4 regions of the Nonomuraea rubra genome follow, and region 4 is predicted to be linked to each of the others. Evidence: riboswitches for the same ligand, from Rfam matches in the RefSeq annotation. Region 4 holds a riboswitch; each other region holds the start of a gene.

Region 1 (4,723 bases), 840 kb from region 4:
CCGCGTCACCAAGGCCGCGCTCCCGCACCTGCGCGAGGGCGCGGCCATCGTGAACACCTCCTCGATCAACGGCCTGCGCGGCAACAAGTCGCTGATCGACTACGCCGCCACCAAGGGCGCCATCAACGCCTTCACCTACTCCATGGCGCAGAACCTGGTCGAGCGCGGCATCCGGGTGAACGCCGTCGCGCCGGGACCGGTGTGGACGCCGCTGATCCCGGCGACCATGCCGGAGGAGAAGGTGGCCAAGTTCGGTGAGCACGTGCCGATGGGACGGCCCGCCGATCCGGACGAGATCGCCCCCTCGTACGTCTTCTTCGCCGCGAACCGGCTGTCGTCGTACTACACGGGCGAGGTGCTGGCCCCGATCGGCGGGGAGACCCTGCCGGGTTAGTCCACGTAGAGGTTGCCGCCGAGCCGCCTGAACTCGGCCGCCTTCTCCGCGTACCCGGCGTCCCTGATCTCGTGGCTGATCCGCATCGAGCAGAACTTGGGCCCGCACATCGAGCAGAAGTGCGCGGTCTTGGCGGGCGCGGCCGGCAGCGTCTCGTCGTGGAACGAGCGTGCCGTCTCCGGGTCGAGCGACAGGTCGAACTGGTCCTCCCAGCGGAACTCGAACCGCGCGTCCGACAGCGCGTCGTCCCACGCCTGGGCCTGCGGGTGCCCCTTGGCCAGGTCCGCGGCGTGCGCGGCGATCTTGTACGTGATCACCCCGGTTTTGACGTCGTCCTTGTCGGGCAGGCCGAGGTGCTCCTTGGGGGTGACGTAGCAGAGCATGGCCGTGCCGTACCAGCCGATCATGGCGGCGCCGATGCCCGAGGTGATGTGGTCGTAGCCGGGGGCGATGTCCGTCACGAGCGGGCCGAGCGTGTAGAAGGGGGAGTCGTCGCAGAGCTCGCGCTGCAGGTCGACGTTCTCCTTGATCTTGTGCATGGGCACGTGGCCGGGCCCCTCGATCATCACCTGGACGTCGTGCTCGCGGGCGGTCCCCGTCAGCTCGCCCAGCGTGCGCAGCTCGGCGAACTGGGCCTCGTCGTTGGCGTCCGCGATCGAGCCGGGGCGCAGGCCGTCGCCCAGCGAGTACGACACGTCGTAGCGGGCCAGGATCTCGCACATCTCGGCGAAGTTCTCGTACAGGAAGCTCTCGCGGTGGTGCGCCAGGCACCAGGCCGCCATGATCGAGCCGCCGCGCGAGACGATGCCGGTCTTGCGCCCCGCGGTCAGCGGCACGTGCGCCAGCCGTACCCCCGCGTGCACGGTCACGTAGTCGACGCCCTGCTCGCACTGCTCGATCAGCGTGTCGCGGTAGACCTCCCACGACAGCAGCTCCGGCCGGCCCTTGACCTTCTCCAGCGCCTGGTAGATGGGGACGGTGCCGACCGGGACGGGGGAGTTGCGCAGGATCCACTCGCGGGTCTCGTGGATGTCGGCACCGGTGGACAGGTCCATGATCGTGTCGGCGCCCCAGCGCGTGGCCCAGGTCATCTTCTCGACCTCCTCCTCGATGGAGGAGGTGACGGCGGAGTTGCCGATGTTGGCGTTGATCTTCACGAGGAAGTTGCGGCCGATGATCATCGGCTCGGACTCGGGGTGATTGACGTTCGCGGGGATGATGGCCCGGCCGGCGGCGACCTCCTGACGTACGAACTCGGGGGTGACGCCCTCGCGCACGGCCACGAACTCCATCTCCCTGGTCACCAGCCCGCGCCGGGCGCACCCGACCTGCGTGACCGGCTGCCCCGCCGCCGCGCGCTCGCGGATCCACCCGGCGCGCAGGTGCGGCAGGCCCCGCCGCAGGTCCGGCTCGTAGGCGGGGTCGGTGTACGGGCCAGAGGTGTCGTACAGCGTCACCGACGAGCCGTTCGACAGGTGCACCTGGCGCATCGGCACCCGCAGCTCACCGCTGTAGACCTTGGAAAAGCGCGCGCTACTCATCGCGCAAACTCCCTTCGCCGGCATTATCCGGAGCAGGTTCTGGCGGTCGGCGGCTGTCAGCCGTCCTCTCAGCCCGGTCCCCACCGGGCTCCCGCGTTGGACGGCGATGATCGTACCCACGCTCCGCCCCACCCGAAACCCTGACAGGCGAGGTTTGCCGGTCGCCGTGAGCGGTAGGGTCCCCATCAGGGGAAACATGAAGAGATTCGCCGCTGTCGCAGGACTACTCGTCGTGATGGCCGCGTCCGGCGCCACCGCAGCCGCCGGGGACGGCATGGATCAGCACGAAGTCAGCCAGGAACAGTACGACACTCTGATCGCCCAGTGCCGCTACGCCGATACGGGGAAGGCGAAATGCCGTGCGGCGGTCAAGCGCATGTACCGCGTCGGCCAGGCCGACCCGGCGCTCGACTGCCGGACCTACTCCGGCGTGACCGTGTGCGGCACGCTCAAGCTCAGCAAGGCCGAGCGCAGATGCACCCGGGACTCCAGGGCACAGGGAGTGCCGTTCCGCCGTGCCGAGGTGGAATGTTACGCACTGTCATGATCGTCGTAGGAGTGGACGGCTCCCGTACCGGGCTGGAGGCCGCCGGCTGGGCCGCCGCCGAGGCCGAGCTGCGGCAGGAGCCGCTGACCGTGGCGCACGCCGTGCCGAGGTGGGTGTGCGAGGGCGCCGTCCACTACGCCGAGGTGGCCCAGTGGATGCGCGACGGCGCCGAGACCGTGCTCAGCGCCGCCTGCGACCGCGCGCGCCGCGTGTGGCCGCAGGTGCGCATGGAGGGCGTGCTGCTGCCGGGCGACCCCCGCTCGGCGCTGATCAAGGCGTCCGAGGGGGCCGAGCTGCTGGTCGTGGGCAGCCGGGGGATCGGCGGGGTGCGGGGGCTGCTGATCGGATCGGTCGCGTACGGGACGGCCGCGCACGCCCGTACGGACGTCGTCCTGATCCACGAGCCGCCCGCGTCCCCGCGCGGTGAGATCGTGGCCGGGGCCGACGGCTCACCGGGCGCCGCGCGGGCGCTCGGGTTCGCCTTCGCCGAGGCCGAGCTGCGCGGCGCGCGGCTGCGTGCCGTACGGGCCTGGGCCTGGCCCCATCCCGGCGGCTTCGAGCCGGCCTCCCGCGAGCGCGAGCAGGACACCCTGCGTTCGCTGAAGGAGTCGCTGGCCCCGCACCGGGAGCGGCATCCGGGCGTGCACGTGATCGCGGAGGTCGTGCACGGGCATCCGGTGGAGGTGCTGAAGGAGACCTCCGCCCGCGCCGACCTGCTGGTGGTGGGTACGCGGGGGCACGGGCAGCTCGCCGGGATGCTCATCGGCTCGATCAGCCAGGCCCTCCTGCACCACGCGCCGTGCCCGCTGGCCGTGGTACGCGGCTGAAAGTTACATCCGTACTCCCAGGTCAGCCCCCCGCCATGATCGTCGTGCTTCCCGGCGCCGCGCCGCCGCTCCTACGATCTGCGCAGGCTACGACGGGAGAGCACACGATGCGCAGCAAGACCGGCTCCGTGCTGGCCGCGCTGGCGGCCCTGGCCGCCGCGGTGTTGATCGCCACCGCGTTATCCGCCACCACCACGGCCACGGCCAGCGCCGCCCCCATCAGGATCATGCCCCTGGGCGACTCGATCACCGGATCCCCCGGCTGCTGGCGGGCCCTGCTCTGGAACCGCCTGCAGAGCGCCGGCCACACGAACGTCGACTTCGTCGGCACCCTCCCGCCGCAGGGCTGCGGGGTGGCCCACGACGGCGACAACGAGGGACACGGCGGCTACCTCGCCACCAACGTCGCCGGCCAGAACCTGCTGCCCGGCTGGCTCTCCGCCACCCAGCCCGACATCGTGCTCATGCACTTCGGCACCAACGACGTCTGGAGCAACATCGCGCCCGCGACGATCCTCGGCGCCTTCACCACGCTGGTGAACCAGATGCGCTCCAGCAACCCGAACATGAAGATCCTCGTCGCCAAGATCATCCCGATGAACCCGTCCACCTGCGGCGAATGCGCCCAGCGCACCGTGAACTTCAACAACGCCATCCCCGCCTGGGCCGCCGCGACCACCACCCCGCAGTCGCCGATCATCGTGGTGGACCAGTGGACGGGGTTCAGCACGGGCACCGACACCTACGACGGGGTGCACCCTAACGCGTCGGGTGACCAGAAGATGTCCGACAAGTGGTACCCGGCGCTGGTGGACGCGATGGCCGGCGGCGGCACCGCCACCCCCACCGTCACCACCACCACGCCTCCGCCTGGTGGATGCACGGCCACCTACAAGGTCACCGGGCAGTGGCATGGCGGCTTCCAGGGCGAGGTCACCGTCAGGAACACCGGGACCACGTCCCGGTCCGCCTGGGCGGTGGCCTGGACGTTCGCCGGCGGTCAGCAGATCACCCAGCTCTGGGGCGGGACGCTGAGCGCGAGCGGGTCCTCGGTGACCGTGCGCAACACCTCGTGGAACGGCCTGCTCACGCCGGGGGCCTCGACCACGTTCGGCTTCCTCGGCTCCTGGAACGGCACCAACCCCGCCCCCGCACCTACCTGCTCGTAACGGCGGCCTCGCCGGCGGCTTCTTCGCTCATTACGGCGGTCTCGTTGCTCGTGATAGGTGCCAGCCGGGGAGCCGCCAGCCGTACGTAGTCGTCGGTGGCCAGCGCCAGGGAGCGGTCGAGCCTGGCGGCGTTGAAGTACAGCTCGGGCTGGTCCAGCAGGGAAGGATCCGCGACCAGCTCGAGCCGGGGGTCGTAGCTGAACGGCAGCACGGTCCCGCTCACGCTGCCCGCCAGCTCCTCGGCC
Region 2 (4,723 bases), 680 kb from region 4:
CACCGCCCGCTCGTGCGCCCGCTGCCGCACCGCCTCCTGGTAGGCCACCGCGTTGCCGACGGCGATGCCCGCGTGCCCGGCCAGCAGCTCCAGCAGTTCCAGCTCCAGATGGCCCGGCGTCCGGTTCGCGAACAGCGCGTAGAGCGCGCCGTACGGCCGCCCGCCCACGGCGGCCAGCCCCAGCGCGATCGTGTGCAGCCCGCTCAGCCGGGCCCACACCAGGTCGTCCAGCCCGTGGGACTCCAGCAGCACGGTCTTCCCGGTGCGTAAAAGTTTGTCCACCAGGCTCGTCCGCAGCTCGGTGGTGGTGCCCCTGATCGAGGCCGGCAGCTGGTACGTGCTGACCAGGCGCAGCCGTTCGCCCTCGATGAGCACGAACCCGCCCGCGTCCGCGCCGGTGAGCTCGGTGAGGCTGGCCGAGATCCGGTCCAGCACGGCCGACAGCTCCAGCTCGGAGTTGATGTCGCCGACCACGTCGGTGAGCCGGCGCACGAGCCTGGCCCGGCGGGCCACCCGCTCCCTGGCCACGTGGTCGGCCAGCGCCGGGTGGTAGACGCACACGTAGCCGCCCACGGCGCTGCCCAGGCGCAACGCGCTGATGTCCACCCGCAGGTCGAGCAGGGTGCCGTTGCTGTGCAGGCGCCTGGTGCGCAGCGAGACGGGCTCGCCGGTGCGTACCCGCTCCAGGGCGGCGGTGTGCTCGGTGGTCAGCTCGTCCGGCACGATGGGCGCCCTGCGCCCGACCACCTCCTCCGCGCTCCACCCGAACACCCGCTCCGCCGCGGCGTTCCAGACCAGCACGCTCTGGTCCCTGTCGAGCGCCACGACGGCGTTGGGTGAGCTGGCGAGCGCAGCGCGTGCGATCTCATCGTCACTACCGGCCCATTCGTCCCCCACTACTCCATAGTGCACGCGGTGCGGTGGGTGCGTCGGGAGATCCGTCCGATACGCTGCGGTCACGGTGATTCCCGGCGGTGGGAGGGTGCGAGGCATGTCGAGCAACGATCTCGATGCCCTGTTGCGGGTGACCTCCAGCACCTATCGGGGCGAGACGCCGCCCGACATCGCCTTCGGCACCTACGACGGCGCCGTGGGCAGGCTGGTGCTGGCCGTGACGGGCAAGGGCATCGCGGCGTGCAGCTTCGAGGCGGAGAACGACGTGTTCGAGCTGGTCACCAGGCATGTGGGCAGCTTCATCGGGCCCGAAGCCAGGCGGCTCGACCCGGTGCGCAGGGAGCTCGACGCGTACTTCTCCGGGCGGCTGCGCACGTTCGCCACGCCGGTGGACCTGGCGCTGGCCACGCCGTTCGCGCGCACGGTGCTGCAGAAGACCATGGCCGTGCCCTACGGCACCACCACGACGCTGGAGCGGATCGGCGAGAGCATCGGCCGGCCGCGCGCGCTGCGGGCGATCGGCAACGCGCTGGCCTCCAACCCCGTCTGCGTGATCGTGCCCTGCCACCGGGTGGTGCGCGAGGACGGCGCGCTCGGCGACTACGCGGGCGGCGCGTCCGCCAAGCAGCACCTGCTCAACGTCGAACGGAAGGCTTCCGCACCAGCAGGCCGATGAGCAGCGTGACCAGCGCGGCCACCAGTGCCCCGCCCAGCGCGCCGTTCATCCACACCTGCCGGGTGAAGCCGATGGCCTCGCGCGCGGACGCCCAGAACCCGTCCCACGCCGCGATGGTCGGCGTCGAGGTCGTCAGCCAGTAGGCGGCGAAGCCCAGCGCCCACGGCACCAGCATGGACCAGCGCGAGGGCGCGTTCTCCTCGGTGTTCCAGCGGCGGGAGCCGCCCAGCAGGAAGTAGTCCACGGCCAGCACCGCGAACATCGGCACGAACACCGCCCCGATCACGCCCAGGAACGCGCCGTACGACGTCACGTCCACGAGCAGGGCGATCACGACGGTGAGCACCCCGATGGCGACCGAGAAGGCGCGCCGGTCCACGCGCGGCATCAGGTTCTGCAGCGAGACCGTGGTGGAGTAGACGTTGGCGAAGGACTGGTCGGTCTCGCGCAGCACCAGGATGGCGAAGAACAGCGCGCCCAGCGGCACCGCGACGAACGTGCCGAACACGGCGTCCGCGTTGCCCGCGATGGCCACCGCGTACACGCCCAGCCCCAGGCAGGCCACCTGGGCGAGCGTGTAACCGCCGACCACCCCGGTGAAGGCGGCGCCGGTGGAGCGCGAGTGCCGGGCGAAGTCGGCCGCCATCGGCACCCACGACACCGACAGCGCGATCACGTAGTCGACCGCGGCGGGGAAGGCGGTCCACGAGCCGCCCTCCTGCGCCGGCGCCTCACGCAGGAAGAACCAGGCGAACCAGACCATCGCGATGATGACGCCGATCGTGACGTACCGGCGCAGCACCCGGACGGCCCCGAGCGGCCAGATCGTCAGCGCGGTGGTCAGCACCCCCGCCACGACCACCCACACCGCGTACGGCACCGCCGGAAAGATCGCCCCGGCGGCCGTGGCGATCACCCAGAGCTCGAACGCGCCCCAGCCGAGCATCTGCACGATGTTCAGCACCGTCGGCATGTAGGAGATCCGCGCCCCGAACAGCCCGCGCAGCAGCACCATCGCCGGCTGCCCCGTCTGCGTGCCCGGGATGGCCGACAGCCCCACCATGGCCGTGCCGATCAGGCTGCCGACCACGGTCGCCACGAGCGCCGCCGCCAGGCTGAGCGGGGCGTTGCCGAGCGGGTTGACCAGGAACATCGCCCCGGAGAAGCCGAGGAGGCTGACGCCGAGGTTCGCCCAGAGCGCGCCCTGGTCGAGCACGCCCAGCGTCTTCGGCGGCCGGCCTTCGAGTGTCAGCGGAACTTCGTCGGCGACATGCGTCATCGCACACTCCCTACGCCGGCATTACCCGGACAGGTTCAGGCGGTCGGCAGCGGATCAAGTAGCTGCCCTCTCAGCCCGGCACCCCGAGCTCCCGCGACGATCTGTAGTTGGCGCCCTCATCATGCCTCAATGACGGCGAAACCGCCATAGTGGGCGAGTTCAGGCCACGTACGGAGGCTGTCCCGTCTCGCTGACCATCGGCTTGCTCGCGGACTCCCACGCCTGCATGCCGCCCCCCACGTTGACCGCGTCGCGCCCGAGCTGGTTGAGCCAGGCCGCCACGTTCATGGAGCGGCCGCCCACCCGGCAGACGACGTAGACGGTGCGGTCGCCGGGCACCTCGTCCACCCGGCCCTGGATCTGGGTCATCGGGATGTGCACGGCCTCGGGCGCGTGGCCCGCGAGCCATTCGTCCTGCTCGCGGACGTCGAGCAGGTAGGCGTCTGCGGGAACGGCGCTGGCCTCGATCTCGGGAACGGTCATGACTCCATCATCTCGCGTCGCGAGTCGTAGGAAGCACGCGCCGCGATGATCTCCTCCTGGTGCTGTTCGGTCCAGGTGACCAGGGACTTGATGGTCTGGTGCAGGGTGCGGCCGAGCGGCGTCAGCGCGTAGTCCACGCGGGGTGGCACGACCGGGTGGACCGTGCGGCTGACCAGGCCGTCGCGTTCGAGCTGGCGCAGGGTGACGCTGAGCATGCGCTGGCTGATGCCGTCGATCTCGCGGCGGAGCTGGGTGAAGCGCAGGCTCTGGCAGTCGAGCAGCGCGATCACCAGCAGCGACCACTTGTCAGCGATGCGGTCGAGGATCTGGCGGACCTCGCAGTCCTCCCGCACGTCCCACTGGCGCACGTCGTAGTCGTCGTCCACGGTGCCTTCGCAGTAACCGAGTGATCGAGAAGTGCCTTCTTCCACAAGAAACCATGCTGGCGCATGATGTGGGGCGGTTACAAGAGAGAACCGACCTTCCTAGAAGTAACCGGGGGTTTGTTGTGTCTGTCCCTGCCCGTACCTGGGGCGTACTGATCGTTTTGTGCGGGGCCATCTTCCTGGAGGGCATCGACGTGGCGATGCTGAACGTCGCCCTCCCGTCCATCCGGGCCGACCTCGGGCTGTCCACCGGCATGCTGAGCGGGGTCGTGAGCGCGTACGTGCTCGGCTACGGCGGTTTCATGCTGCTCGGCGGCCGGGCGGCCGACCTGCTGGGGCGGCGGCGGATGTTCCTGTTCTGGCTGGTGGTGTTCCTGCTGTTCTCGGGGCTCGGCGGCTTCGCGGACGAGGGGTGGGTGCTGCTGGTGGCCAGGTTCGTCACCGGGGTGGCCGCCGCGTTCATGACGCCCGCCGGCCTGTCCCTGATCACCACGAACTTCCCCGAGGGCCCCCAGCGCAACAGGGCCCTGCTCATCTACGCCGGCACGGCCGCGGGCGGCTTCGCGCTCGGGCTGGTGATCGGCGGGCTGCTGGCCGCGATCGGCTGGCGCTGGGTGTTCTTCGCCCCCGTGCTGCTGGCGCTGGTCATCCTGGTCGCCGCCATCCCCCTGATCAAGGACCAGGGGGAGCGCCGGGCGGCGGGCGGCTTCGACGTGGCGGGCGCGATCAGCGTCACCGGCGCGATGATCCTGCTCGTCTACGGCGTCGTCCGCCTGGAGCACCTCTCCGACGGCCCGCTCCTGACGGCCGCGGCCTTCGCCGGGGGCCTGGCCCTGCTGGCGATCTTCGTCGCCGTCGAACGCCGCTCCGCCGCCCCGCTCGTCCGGCTCGGGATCCTGCGCTCGGGCCCGCTGGTCCGCGCGAACGTCATGGCCGCGCTGCTCACGGCCTCGTTCTTCGGCTTCCAGTTCCTGGTCACGCTGTACCTCCAGGAGCTGCGCGGCT
Region 3 (4,723 bases), 3.2 Mb from region 4:
CCGTTCCGATGCCGGCGTCGAGGATCACCGGGACGGAGGCGGCCTCCACGATGAGCTCGATGTTGTGCGGGTTGCGGATGCCCAGCCCCGAGCCGATCGGCGCGCCCAGGGGCATCACGGCCGCGCAGCCGGCCTGCTCCAGCCGCCGCGCCAGCGCCGGGTCGTCGCCGATGTACGGCAGCACCACGAACCCGTCGGCCACCAGCCGCTCGGCCGCGTCGAACGTCTCGATCGGGTCGGGCAGCAGCGTGCGCTCGTCGGCGATGACCTCCAGCTTGACCCAGTTGGTGCCCAGGGCGTCCCTGGCCAGCCGGGCCGTCAGCACGGCCTCGCCCGCGGTGAAGCAGCCCGCGGTGTTGGGCAGCACCTTGATGTCGCGCTCGCGCAGCACGTCCAGCACGGAGCCGCGGGCGCCGGGATCGAGCCTGCGCATCGCCACCGTCGTCAGCTCGGTGCCGGACGCCGCCAGCGCCTGGTCGAGCACCTCCAGCGAGGGCGCGCCGCCCGTCCCCATGATGAGCCGGGAGGAGAACTTCTCCCCGGCGATGATCAGATCATCCACCTTGCACCGCCGTCAGAACCTCCACGCGGTCACGGTCGCGCAGCGCCGTCGTCTCCCAGGCGCCGCGCGTGACCACCTCGTCGTTCACGGCCACGGCCACTCCGGTGGTGGCCGAGGTCAGGGTATGTACGGCTTGAGCCACGGTCATGCCGTCGGCCACCTCGTGGGTCGAACCGTTGATCACAACAATCATGAAATTTCCCGAAATCTCCCGGGCGCGCACAGCGCCGCCAGCTCGCTCTCCTCGCCCAGCAGGATCGCGGTCGTGAGCGGGGCGAGCAGCACGCCGCCCCGGTGGTGCCCGGTCGCGTACGCCAGCCCCGGCGTACCGCTCGGGCCGATCAGCGGCAGGTTGTCCGGCGTCCCCGGCCGCAGCCCCGCCACCACGTCGGCGACCTCCAGCTCGGTGACGCCAGGCACCAGCTCCCTGGCGTCCCGCAGCAGCTCGTAGAGCCCGCCGGCCGTCACCCTGGTGTCGAACCCCATCTCCTCCTGCGTGGCCCCGACCACGAGCTCGCCGTCGCCCCGGGGGACCAGGTAGACGGACGAGCCGTGCACGGTGCCGCGTACGCACCGGCCGAGCAGCGGCTGCGGGGAGCGCAACCGCATGATCTGCCCCTTGACCGGCCGCACCGGCACCTCGGCCAGCTCGGAGCTCCACGCGCCCGCCGCCAGCACGACCCGGTCGCCCCGCACCTCCCGTCCGATGCCGTCCTCGGGGGCCGGTGGCGGTGCGAGGCGGACTCCCGCGACCCGGCCGCCCTCGTACAGGAACTCGGCCGCCCGGGCCCGCACCAGCGGGACGCCCAGCCGTTCCAGCGCGGCCAGCAGGGCCGCCGTCACGCGGCGCGGGTCCACCCACGCGTCGCCGGGCGCCAGCAGGCCGCCGCGCACGGAGGGGGCCAGCATGGGCTCCAGGCGGCGGCACTCGCGCCCGGTGAGGCGCTCGACCGGCAGGCCCAGCTTCTCCATGTACGCGGCCAGCTCGCCCAGCGCCGCCATGTCGTCGGCCCCGAACGCCACATCCAGCGTCCCGTCCGCCCGCAGGTCCAGCCCGCGTACCTCGGCGAACCCCGGCCCGGCGCCCGCGGCCGACCCGTCGCCGGGTCTCGTGCCGGCGCTGGATTCGGGCTCGATGCCCGATGGCGGCCCTGTGCCCGCGACCAGGCCGGCGTCCGTGGACAGGCCGGCGTCGGCGGTCAGTTCGGCGGCGAAGGCGGGCCAGCGGCGCAGGGAGGCCACGCCCAGCCGGAGCAGCGGCGCCTCGGTGTAGGTCACCTCGCTGACCGGGGCCAGCATCCCCGCCGCCGCGTACGAGGCCCCCCTGCCGGGAGCCGGGTCCACCACGGTGACGGGCCGCCCCGCGCGTGCCATCCGCCAGGCCACCGAGAGCCCGACGACCCCGCCACCCACGATCACATCCACCTGCGCTCCCTTCGCCGGCATGATCCGGATCAGGTGTCTTGCGGTCGAAGGCCCGGCAAAGCCTTCCTCTCAGCCCGGTTACGGCCGGACTCCCGCGCGTCTTACCCGAACAGCCTACGGCCTCGGTGCCACGTCCACGCACGCCCCCCGTTATGGTCATCAACGTGAACCATGTCGTGGTGGTGGGAGCGGGCCTGGCCGGAGTGCGTACGGTGGAGGCCCTGCGCGGGCGCGGCTTCACCGGCCGGATCACCCTGATCGGGCAGGAGCGGCATCGTCCCTACGACCGCCCGCCGCTGTCCAAGGCCGTGCTGAAGGGCGAGGCCGACACCAGCTTCGTCGACACCGACCTCGACGCGCTCGGCGTGGAGTTCTGGCCGGGCGTCGCCGCCAAGTCGCTGCGCGCGGGCGTCGTGGAGACCACCGAGGGCGAGGTCGCCTACGACGGCCTGGTCATCGCCACCGGGGCCGACCCGATCCGGCTGCCCGGCGACGGCCCCCAGCACGTCCTGCGCACCCTCGACGACGCTCACGAGCTGCGGGCCATGCTCGTCCCCGGCGCCCGCGTCGCCGTCATCGGCGCCGGGTGGATCGGCGCCGAGGTCGCCACCGCGGCCCGCCGCGCCGGCTGCGAGGTGACGGTCGTCGAGTCCGCCTCCGCCCCGCTCTCGACCGCGGTCGGCGCCGAGCTCGGGGGGCGCACACTGCCCTGGTACGACGGCATCGACCTGCGGCTGCGCACCATGGTCGACTCCGTGGACGAGGGCGGGGTGCGGCTGGTGGGCGGCGAGTTCGTCGAGGCCCACGTGGTCGTCACCGGCATCGGCGTGCGCCCGGCGGTCGAATGGCTCGCCGACGCCGACATCGACCTGCACAACGGCGTCGTCACCGACGAGCACCTGCGCACGTCCCTGCCCGGCGTCGTCGCGGTCGGCGACTGCGCCGCCTGGTGGTCGCGCCGCTGGCAGGCCAGGCTGCGGGTCGAGCACTGGGACACCGCGCTCAACGCCCCCGACGTGGCCGCGGCGACGCTGCTGGGGGAGGAGGCGGTGTACGATCCGGTGCCGTACTTCTGGTCCGAGCAGTTCGGGCACATGCTCCAGTACGCCGGCCACCATCCGGCGGGCGATCGGCTCGTCTACCGCGGCGAGCCCGAGGGCAAGTGGTCGGCCGTCTGGCTCGCCGGCGACGGCACCCTGGCCGCCGTGCTCGCCGTCGACCGGCCCCGCGACCTCGTGCAGGGGCGGCGGATCATCGGTGCAGGCTCGCGCCTCGACGCGGAACGCCTGGTAGATCCACAAGTACCCCTACGAGATTGTGTTGTTTGAGCAAGCACGGCATGTGGTAGTTGTGGTTTCGTGACGCTTTCTGTTGCACAGATCGACCGGGAGACCGACCAGCTCGTTGACGAGTGGCTCACCCTCCCCGAAGTGGCTACGCGCCTCGATCTTCCGATCGGGCGAGCCAAGCAACTCCTCCGGGACCACAAGCTCCTCGGCGTGCGCCGGGGCAGCGGCGGGCCGCAGGTGCCCGCGGTGTTCCTCGATGGAAAGGACGTGATGAAGGGCCTGCCCGGCACGCTGACCGTGTTGCAGGACGCCGGCTACGACGACGTCGAGTCGCTGCGCTGGCTCTTCACCCCAGACGAGTCCCTGCCGGGGTCGCCCATCGAGGCGATCAAGGCCGGCCGTCACACTGAGGTCAAGCGGCGTGCCCAAGCCCTCGCTTTCTGAGGCCCGCCTCTATCTCTGCACGGACGGCCGCCGCGACCGCGGCGACCTGGCAGAGTTCCTCGACTCGGTGCTGGCCGGCGGCGTGGACATCATCCAGCTGCGGGAGAAGGGCCTGGAGGCCCGCGAAGAACTCGCGCTCCTCGAAGTCTTCCGCGACGCCTGCGACCGGCACGGCAAGCTGCTGGCCGTCAACGACCGGGCGGACATCGCCTACGCCGCCCGGCCCGACGTGCTCCATCTGGGGCAGGACGACCTTCCTGTGATGGTCGCGCGAGAGATACTCGGCGACGACATCGTCATCGGACGGTCCACCCACTCCGCCGCCGAGGCTTCCGCCGCGGCCGTGGAGGAGGGCGTCGACTACTTCTGCTGCGGCCCCACCTGGCCCACCCCGACCAAGCCGGGCCGCCCGGCTCCCGGCCCGCCGCTGCTGCGGCACGCGGCGTCGCTGGAGACCTCGCGGCCGTGGTTCGGGATCGGCGGCATCGACCTCGGCAACCTGGACGAGGTGATGGCGTGCGGGGTGCGGCGCGTGGTGGTGGTGCGGGCGATCACCGACGCCGACGACCCTGGGGCGGCGGCGGCGGAGTTCGCCAAACGGCTCTCGGCCGGCTGACTACCGGGCGCCCGCCCTTCACGGCGGGCGCCTCCGTCATCCCCGCGCACAGCGCCCCGCAAGCAGCAGCGCCCGCGTGACCTGCGGTGCGGGCGTGGCGACGGTGGGGCGGTGCCCGCAGCACGCGCGGGCGTGATGCGAGGCCGGCGGCGCAAGGTGCCCGCGTGACCTGCGGTGCCGCGTCTGACTTGCGGTGCCGTGTGTGGTGCGGTGCTCGCGCGCCATGCGGGCCTCGCGGGCAGAGGTGTGCGAGTGTGGCGGATCAGGTCTTGCGGGAGGTGGCGGCGATGGCGAGGTCGGTGAGCGCGGCCCGGGACTCCGGCGTGACCGGAGCCGTTTCGAGAGCCGCCAGCGCCAGCTCCAGGTAGTCGCCGATCAGGTCCTCGC
Region 4 (4,723 bases):
CGGCCTCGCGAGCCGAGCGCGGCCCGGGTGGGCGGGCGCACCGCCCGCCCACCCGGTCACAGATCGTCAGCCGGTGGCCGACTCCGCCGACAGGGCGGCCGCCGCCTGGGGCGCCGTCCTGGGCGGGATGCCGCGCAGGTTGAAGGCGAACCGGGCGACCGAGTCCGCGATCGCATCCGAGTCCACGTCCAGCGCCGTGTGGTTGATGTTGGCGATCGTGTCGCACGCCTGGTGGTAGCAGACGTCGTACGCCACGCCGGCCGTGCCGCCGAACAGCGCCGCCTCCTCGGGCGTCTTGAGGCCCTCGGCACCGGTGAAGATGCCACCGGACGGGATGCCGACGGCGATGAACGGCCCGTAGTCCGAGCGCCCGTCGAAGTCGGTGCCGACGGTCGGCAGCGACCGGGAGCCGAAGAAGGCCTCGAACCGCTCCTCGATCTCGTCCGAGCCGGGCGGTCCAGCGGGCGACCCGACGCCGTCCGAGTCGTCACCGTCGTACAGCTTGTACGCGTAGTTCGGCGAGGCGATCATGTCGAAGTTCAGGTACACCCTGATCCGGTCGCGCTGCGCCTCCGACAGGGAGGCGACGTACTGGTCGGACCCGAGCAGCCCGACCTCCTCGGCCGCCCAGAACGCGAAGCGCACCTTGTTCTTGGTCGGGACGAGCGCCATCTCCTCGGCGATCTCGATGAGGGCCGCGCTGCCGGAGCCGTTGTCGTTGATGCCGGGCCCCTCAGGCACGCTGTCGAGGTGCGCGCCGACCATGACGACGTTGCGCGGGTCACCGAAGCGGCTCTCCGCGATCACGTTGTCGTTGGTGCCGAGCACGAGGTTGGCGTCGACCTTGAGCCGGACGGTGGCGCCGGCCGTGGCGGCCAGCTCGTTGCCCACGGCGAAGCTGGAGAACACCATGGGGATCCCGGCCCGCCACTCGCCGATGTCCAGCGGGAAGGGGTCCGTACGCCCCGGCTGGCCCTCGTTGAAGACGATGATCCCGGACGCTCCGGCCTGGCCGGCGTTGACCACCTTGTTGACGAAGGGGCAGGTGCCGCGCTGGATGAGCGCGATCCGGCCGGGCACGAAGCCCGCGAAGTCGGACGCCTCGCAACCACTGGTCGAGCTGGGCGCCGGGGTCGGCGGCAGGGTCAGGTCCACGCCCTGGACCTGGGCGGTCACGTCACCGGCCGGGGAGGGCTGGAAGGTGACGAAGTCGGTGCCGGGCACGTACGACTTCGTGGTGGGCGCGGTGAGGTCGAGCACGGGCGGGCTGTTCTCGCTCCAGCTCTCGACGAAGTTGATCGGCTGGCGCGTGACCTTGTAACCGGCCCTGCGCAGCTTGCCCTCGACATAGGCGACGGAGGCGTCGTAACCGGGCGTGCCGACGGCGCGGTTGCCGCCGTTGGCGTCGGCGATGGCCTGGAACGCGTCGAGATGCTTCTTGACGTTGGTGCCCTTGACCTTCTTGACGAGCACCTTGGCGAAGGCGTCGTCGAGGCCGCCCGCGTGCGCGGGCACGGCCATGGCCAGGGGTAAGGCGAGGGTGGCGATCAGAACGGTGATGATTCTTCGCATACAGGTCCCCATGGGTTACCAGGAATGCGGCATTTCCCCCCGAGGCGCCGCTGCCCGAACGTAACCCGGCGAACAATCACCGTGAAGACCCACTATGTGGCAAATTCGCGACATCACTCCGTACGGCGGGCGCGGGCCCGCCGCTTGCCCTCGTGCATCGCCTGCACGCGGGCGATCGGGATCGTGTGTCCCTCCTCGACGAGGTCGGCGGGCAGCCGCTGCGGCGCCGGCATGTGCTCGGCCCACGGGTCGCCGTCCTTCAGCAGCCCCGGCGCGGTCCGCACGGTGAAGTCCCGCGGCGACACCCGGTCCAGCTCCGACCACGCCAGCGGGAACGAGACGGGCACGCCGGGCCGGATGCGCGGGCTGTAGGCGGCCACCACCGTGGCCCCGCCCGCCCGGGTGGAGTCGAGGAACACCTTGCCCTCGCGGTCCTCCCGGATGAACGCGGTGGTCGCCAGCGCCGGGTCCAGCCGCTCGGCCCGCGCCGCCAGCGCCCGGGTGGCCGCCGCGAGGTCGTCCATCGCCGTGCCCGCCACCACGGGCACGAACACGTGCACCCCCTTGGCGCCGCTCGTCTTCACCGCGCCCGCCAGCCCCATGTCCTCCAGGGCCTGCCGGACCAGCAGCGCGCCGCGCACCGCCAGCGAGAACGAGTCGTCGTGCTCGGGCGGGTCGAGGTCGAGCACCAGGTGGGTGGCGTGCTCGCCGGCGAACAGTGCCGGGTGGTACTCCACCGCCCGCTGGTTGGCGAACCACAGCAGCGTCTTCCTGTCGTCGCACAGCGCGTACGTCACCTGCCTGCGCGACGCCTCCGCCCACAGGGACACCGACCGCACCCAGGCGGGGGCGTACTTGGGCAGGTTCTTCTGCATGAACGGCGCCTGCCCTGGGCGCACGCGGACGACCGAGAGCGGGCGGTCGCGCAGCACCGGGATGATGCGGTCGCGGACGGCGTCGAGGTAGTCGACCAGGTCGCGCTTGGTGGCGTCGGCACCGTCGAACAGCGGCTGGTCCAGGTTGGTCAGATCGACCCCGTCACGCGTCTCATCAGCGGCCACCCGCCCTACGATGCCGATCCTCGAACGTGTGGTCAACAACGACCCCTGTTACAGTGGGCCCTTGACGCGGGGTGCCCGGAAGGCCGGGCTGAGATCACACCCGTCGAACCTGATCTAGTTCGGACTAGCGAAGGGACGTCGCAGCCGTGAGCGCTGTTCCCAAAGTCCTGTCCATCGCGGGCACCGATCCCAGCGGCGGTGCCGGGATCCAGGCAGACCTGAAGACCTTCTCCGCGCTCGGCGCGTACGGCATGACCGTCGTCACCGCGCTGGTCGCGCAGACCACCACCGGCGTGAAGGGCATCCACGAGGTGCCGGCCGAGTTCGTCGCCGAGCAGCTCGACACGCTGCTGGCCGACGTGCCCGCCGACGCCGTCAAGATCGGCATGCTGGGCAACGCGCCGCTGATCAAGGCCGTGGCGGCGGCGCTCGACACGTACCGGCCCGAGTACGTCGTGCTCGACCCGGTCATGGTGGCCAAGAGCGGCGACCGGCTGCTGCCGGCCGACGCGGTGGCGGCACTGCGCGAGACGCTGCTGCCCCGCGTGCACCTGATCACCCCCAACCTGCCGGAGGCGGCCGACCTGCTCGCCGAGAAGCCGGCCGGGAGCCTGGCGGAGATGCACGAGCAGGCGCAGCGGCTGCGGGCGCTGGGCGCGCGGCAGGTGCTGCTCAAGGGCGGCCACCTCGACGGCGAGACGTGCGTGGACGTGCTGGCGACGCCGGAGGGCACGGTCGAGCTGGCCGCGCCCCGCGTGGACACGAAGAACACGCACGGCACGGGCTGCACGCTGTCCTCGGCCATCGCGGCGCTGCGCCCCCGCCACGACGACTGGGAGGGCGCGGTGCGGGCCGCCAAGACGTACCTCACCGAGGCGCTGCGCGCGGCCGACAGCCTGCACGTCGGCCACGGTCACGGTCCTGTCCACCACTTCCACGCCATCTGGTAGGTCCTGCATGTTCTGCGACGACATCTGGCAGCGCACGGCCGGGCTGATGCGCGCCATCCACGAGCACCCCTTCATCGCCGCCCTCGGTGACGGCACCCTCGACCGCGAGCGGTTCGGGTTCTACATGGTGCAGGACGCCCGCTACCTGGAGGCGTTCTCCAAGGCGCTGGCCACGGCGTCCGTGCGGGCCGGCGACGCCGGCGACGCGGCGTTCTGGGCGCAGAGCGCGCACACGGCGCTGGTGGCCGAGCGGATGCTGCACGCCGGGTACATCGAGGAGCTCGACGCCAAGGGCCCCACCTCGCCGACGTGCCTGGCGTACGCGTCGTACCTCCAGGCCACGGCCCTGACCGCACCGTACCCGGTGGTCGTGGCGGCGGTGCTGCCGTGCTTCTGGATCTACCAGGACGTCGGCACGGCGCTGCTGGAGCGCGTCGGCGACACCGCCGGCCACCCGTACGGCAAGTGGATCTCCACCTACGCCGACCCGGGCTTCGCGGCCTCCGTCGAGCAGGCCAAGGCCATCGCCGACCGGCTCGCGGCCGCCGCCGGCCCGGACACCCGCGAGGCGATGGCGCAGGCGTACTGCCGGGCGGCGGCGTACGAGTGGATGTTCTGGGACAGCGCGTGGCGGCGCGAGAGCTGGCCCACGGAGCGGTGGCTAACCGCTTGACGAGGCCCTGGCCATCGCCTCCTTCTCCTCGCGGGTGGCGATGAGCCCGGCGGGGGCGTAGAGCTTCGACTCCTCGAACGGCGCCTCCGTGTCGGGCAGCGGCTCCTGCGCCCGGATCGCCTTGATCCACACCCGGGCGGCGTCGACGATCACCACGATGATCAGGATCGCGAACAGCGCCGCCAGGATGCCGTCCACGGTGGAGTTGACGACGATCTGCTGCATCGCGCCGGTCGTCTTGGCCGGCGCGAGAAGCTGTCCCTGGTCGAGCGCGGTCTGGTAGCGGTCACGCTGGGCGAAGAAGCCGAGCCCCGGGTCGGGCGAGAACACCTTCTGGTAGCTGGCGGTCAGCGTGACCGCCACGTCCCAGGCCAGCGGCACGCCCGTCACCCAGGCCCATTTCAGCCGCCCGCTCTTGATCAGCAGGGTCGTGGCCACGGTCAGCGCCACGGCGGCCAGGAGCTGGT

What was found. A riboswitch is a leader RNA that binds a small molecule or an ion and turns the genes downstream of it on or off. The one in region 4 is predicted to bind thiamine pyrophosphate.
Region 1: linked by a shared signal. The riboswitch ahead of thiC (phosphomethylpyrimidine synthase ThiC) and the one ahead of thiD (bifunctional hydroxymethylpyrimidine kinase/phosphomethylpyrimidine kinase) in region 4 are both predicted to bind thiamine pyrophosphate.
Region 2: linked by a shared signal. The riboswitch ahead of HD593_RS57275 (purine-cytosine permease family protein) and the one ahead of thiD (bifunctional hydroxymethylpyrimidine kinase/phosphomethylpyrimidine kinase) in region 4 are both predicted to bind thiamine pyrophosphate.
Region 3: linked by a shared signal. The riboswitch ahead of HD593_RS38255 (FAD-dependent oxidoreductase) and the one ahead of thiD (bifunctional hydroxymethylpyrimidine kinase/phosphomethylpyrimidine kinase) in region 4 are both predicted to bind thiamine pyrophosphate.

The regions. Positions count from the first base shown of each region.
Region 1 covers NZ_JACHMI010000001.1:10,825,981-10,830,703, reverse strand. The annotation lists gene HD593_RS49365 (SDR family oxidoreductase) at 1-394, shown strand, start outside; gene thiC (phosphomethylpyrimidine synthase ThiC) at 391-1,935, opposite strand; TPP riboswitch at 1,928-2,040, opposite strand; gene HD593_RS49355 (hypothetical protein) at 2,132-2,482, shown strand; gene HD593_RS49350 (universal stress protein) at 2,479-3,309, shown strand; gene HD593_RS49345 (cellulose binding domain-containing protein) at 3,417-4,478, shown strand; gene HD593_RS49340 (YbaK/prolyl-tRNA synthetase associated domain-containing protein) at 4,465-4,723, opposite strand, start outside.
Region 2 covers NZ_JACHMI010000001.1:12,351,524-12,356,246, forward strand. The annotation lists gene HD593_RS57265 (PAS domain-containing sensor histidine kinase) at 1-897, opposite strand, end outside; gene HD593_RS57270 (methylated-DNA--[protein]-cysteine S-methyltransferase) at 992-1,570, shown strand; gene HD593_RS57275 (purine-cytosine permease family protein) at 1,530-2,849, opposite strand; TPP riboswitch at 2,840-2,954, opposite strand; gene HD593_RS57280 (rhodanese-like domain-containing protein) at 3,009-3,332, opposite strand; gene HD593_RS57285 (winged helix-turn-helix transcriptional regulator) at 3,329-3,718, opposite strand; gene HD593_RS57290 (MFS transporter) at 3,880-4,723, shown strand, end outside.
Region 3 covers NZ_JACHMI010000001.1:8,421,379-8,426,101, reverse strand. The annotation lists gene HD593_RS38265 (thiazole synthase) at 1-562, opposite strand, end outside; gene thiS (sulfur carrier protein ThiS) at 555-755, opposite strand; gene HD593_RS38255 (FAD-dependent oxidoreductase) at 752-1,987, opposite strand; TPP riboswitch at 1,977-2,093, opposite strand; gene HD593_RS38250 (NAD(P)/FAD-dependent oxidoreductase) at 2,152-3,315, shown strand; gene HD593_RS38245 (Rv2175c family DNA-binding protein) at 3,346-3,720, shown strand; gene thiE (thiamine phosphate synthase) at 3,698-4,336, shown strand; gene HD593_RS38235 (polyprenyl synthetase family protein) at 4,599-4,723, opposite strand, start outside.
Region 4 covers NZ_JACHMI010000001.1:11,667,287-11,672,009, forward strand. The annotation lists gene HD593_RS53375 (M28 family peptidase) at 67-1,572, opposite strand; gene HD593_RS53380 (DNA polymerase domain-containing protein) at 1,686-2,633, opposite strand; TPP riboswitch at 2,691-2,786, shown strand; gene thiD (bifunctional hydroxymethylpyrimidine kinase/phosphomethylpyrimidine kinase) at 2,780-3,583, shown strand; gene HD593_RS53390 (TenA family protein) at 3,591-4,256, shown strand; gene HD593_RS53395 (carbon starvation CstA family protein) at 4,245-4,723, opposite strand, start outside.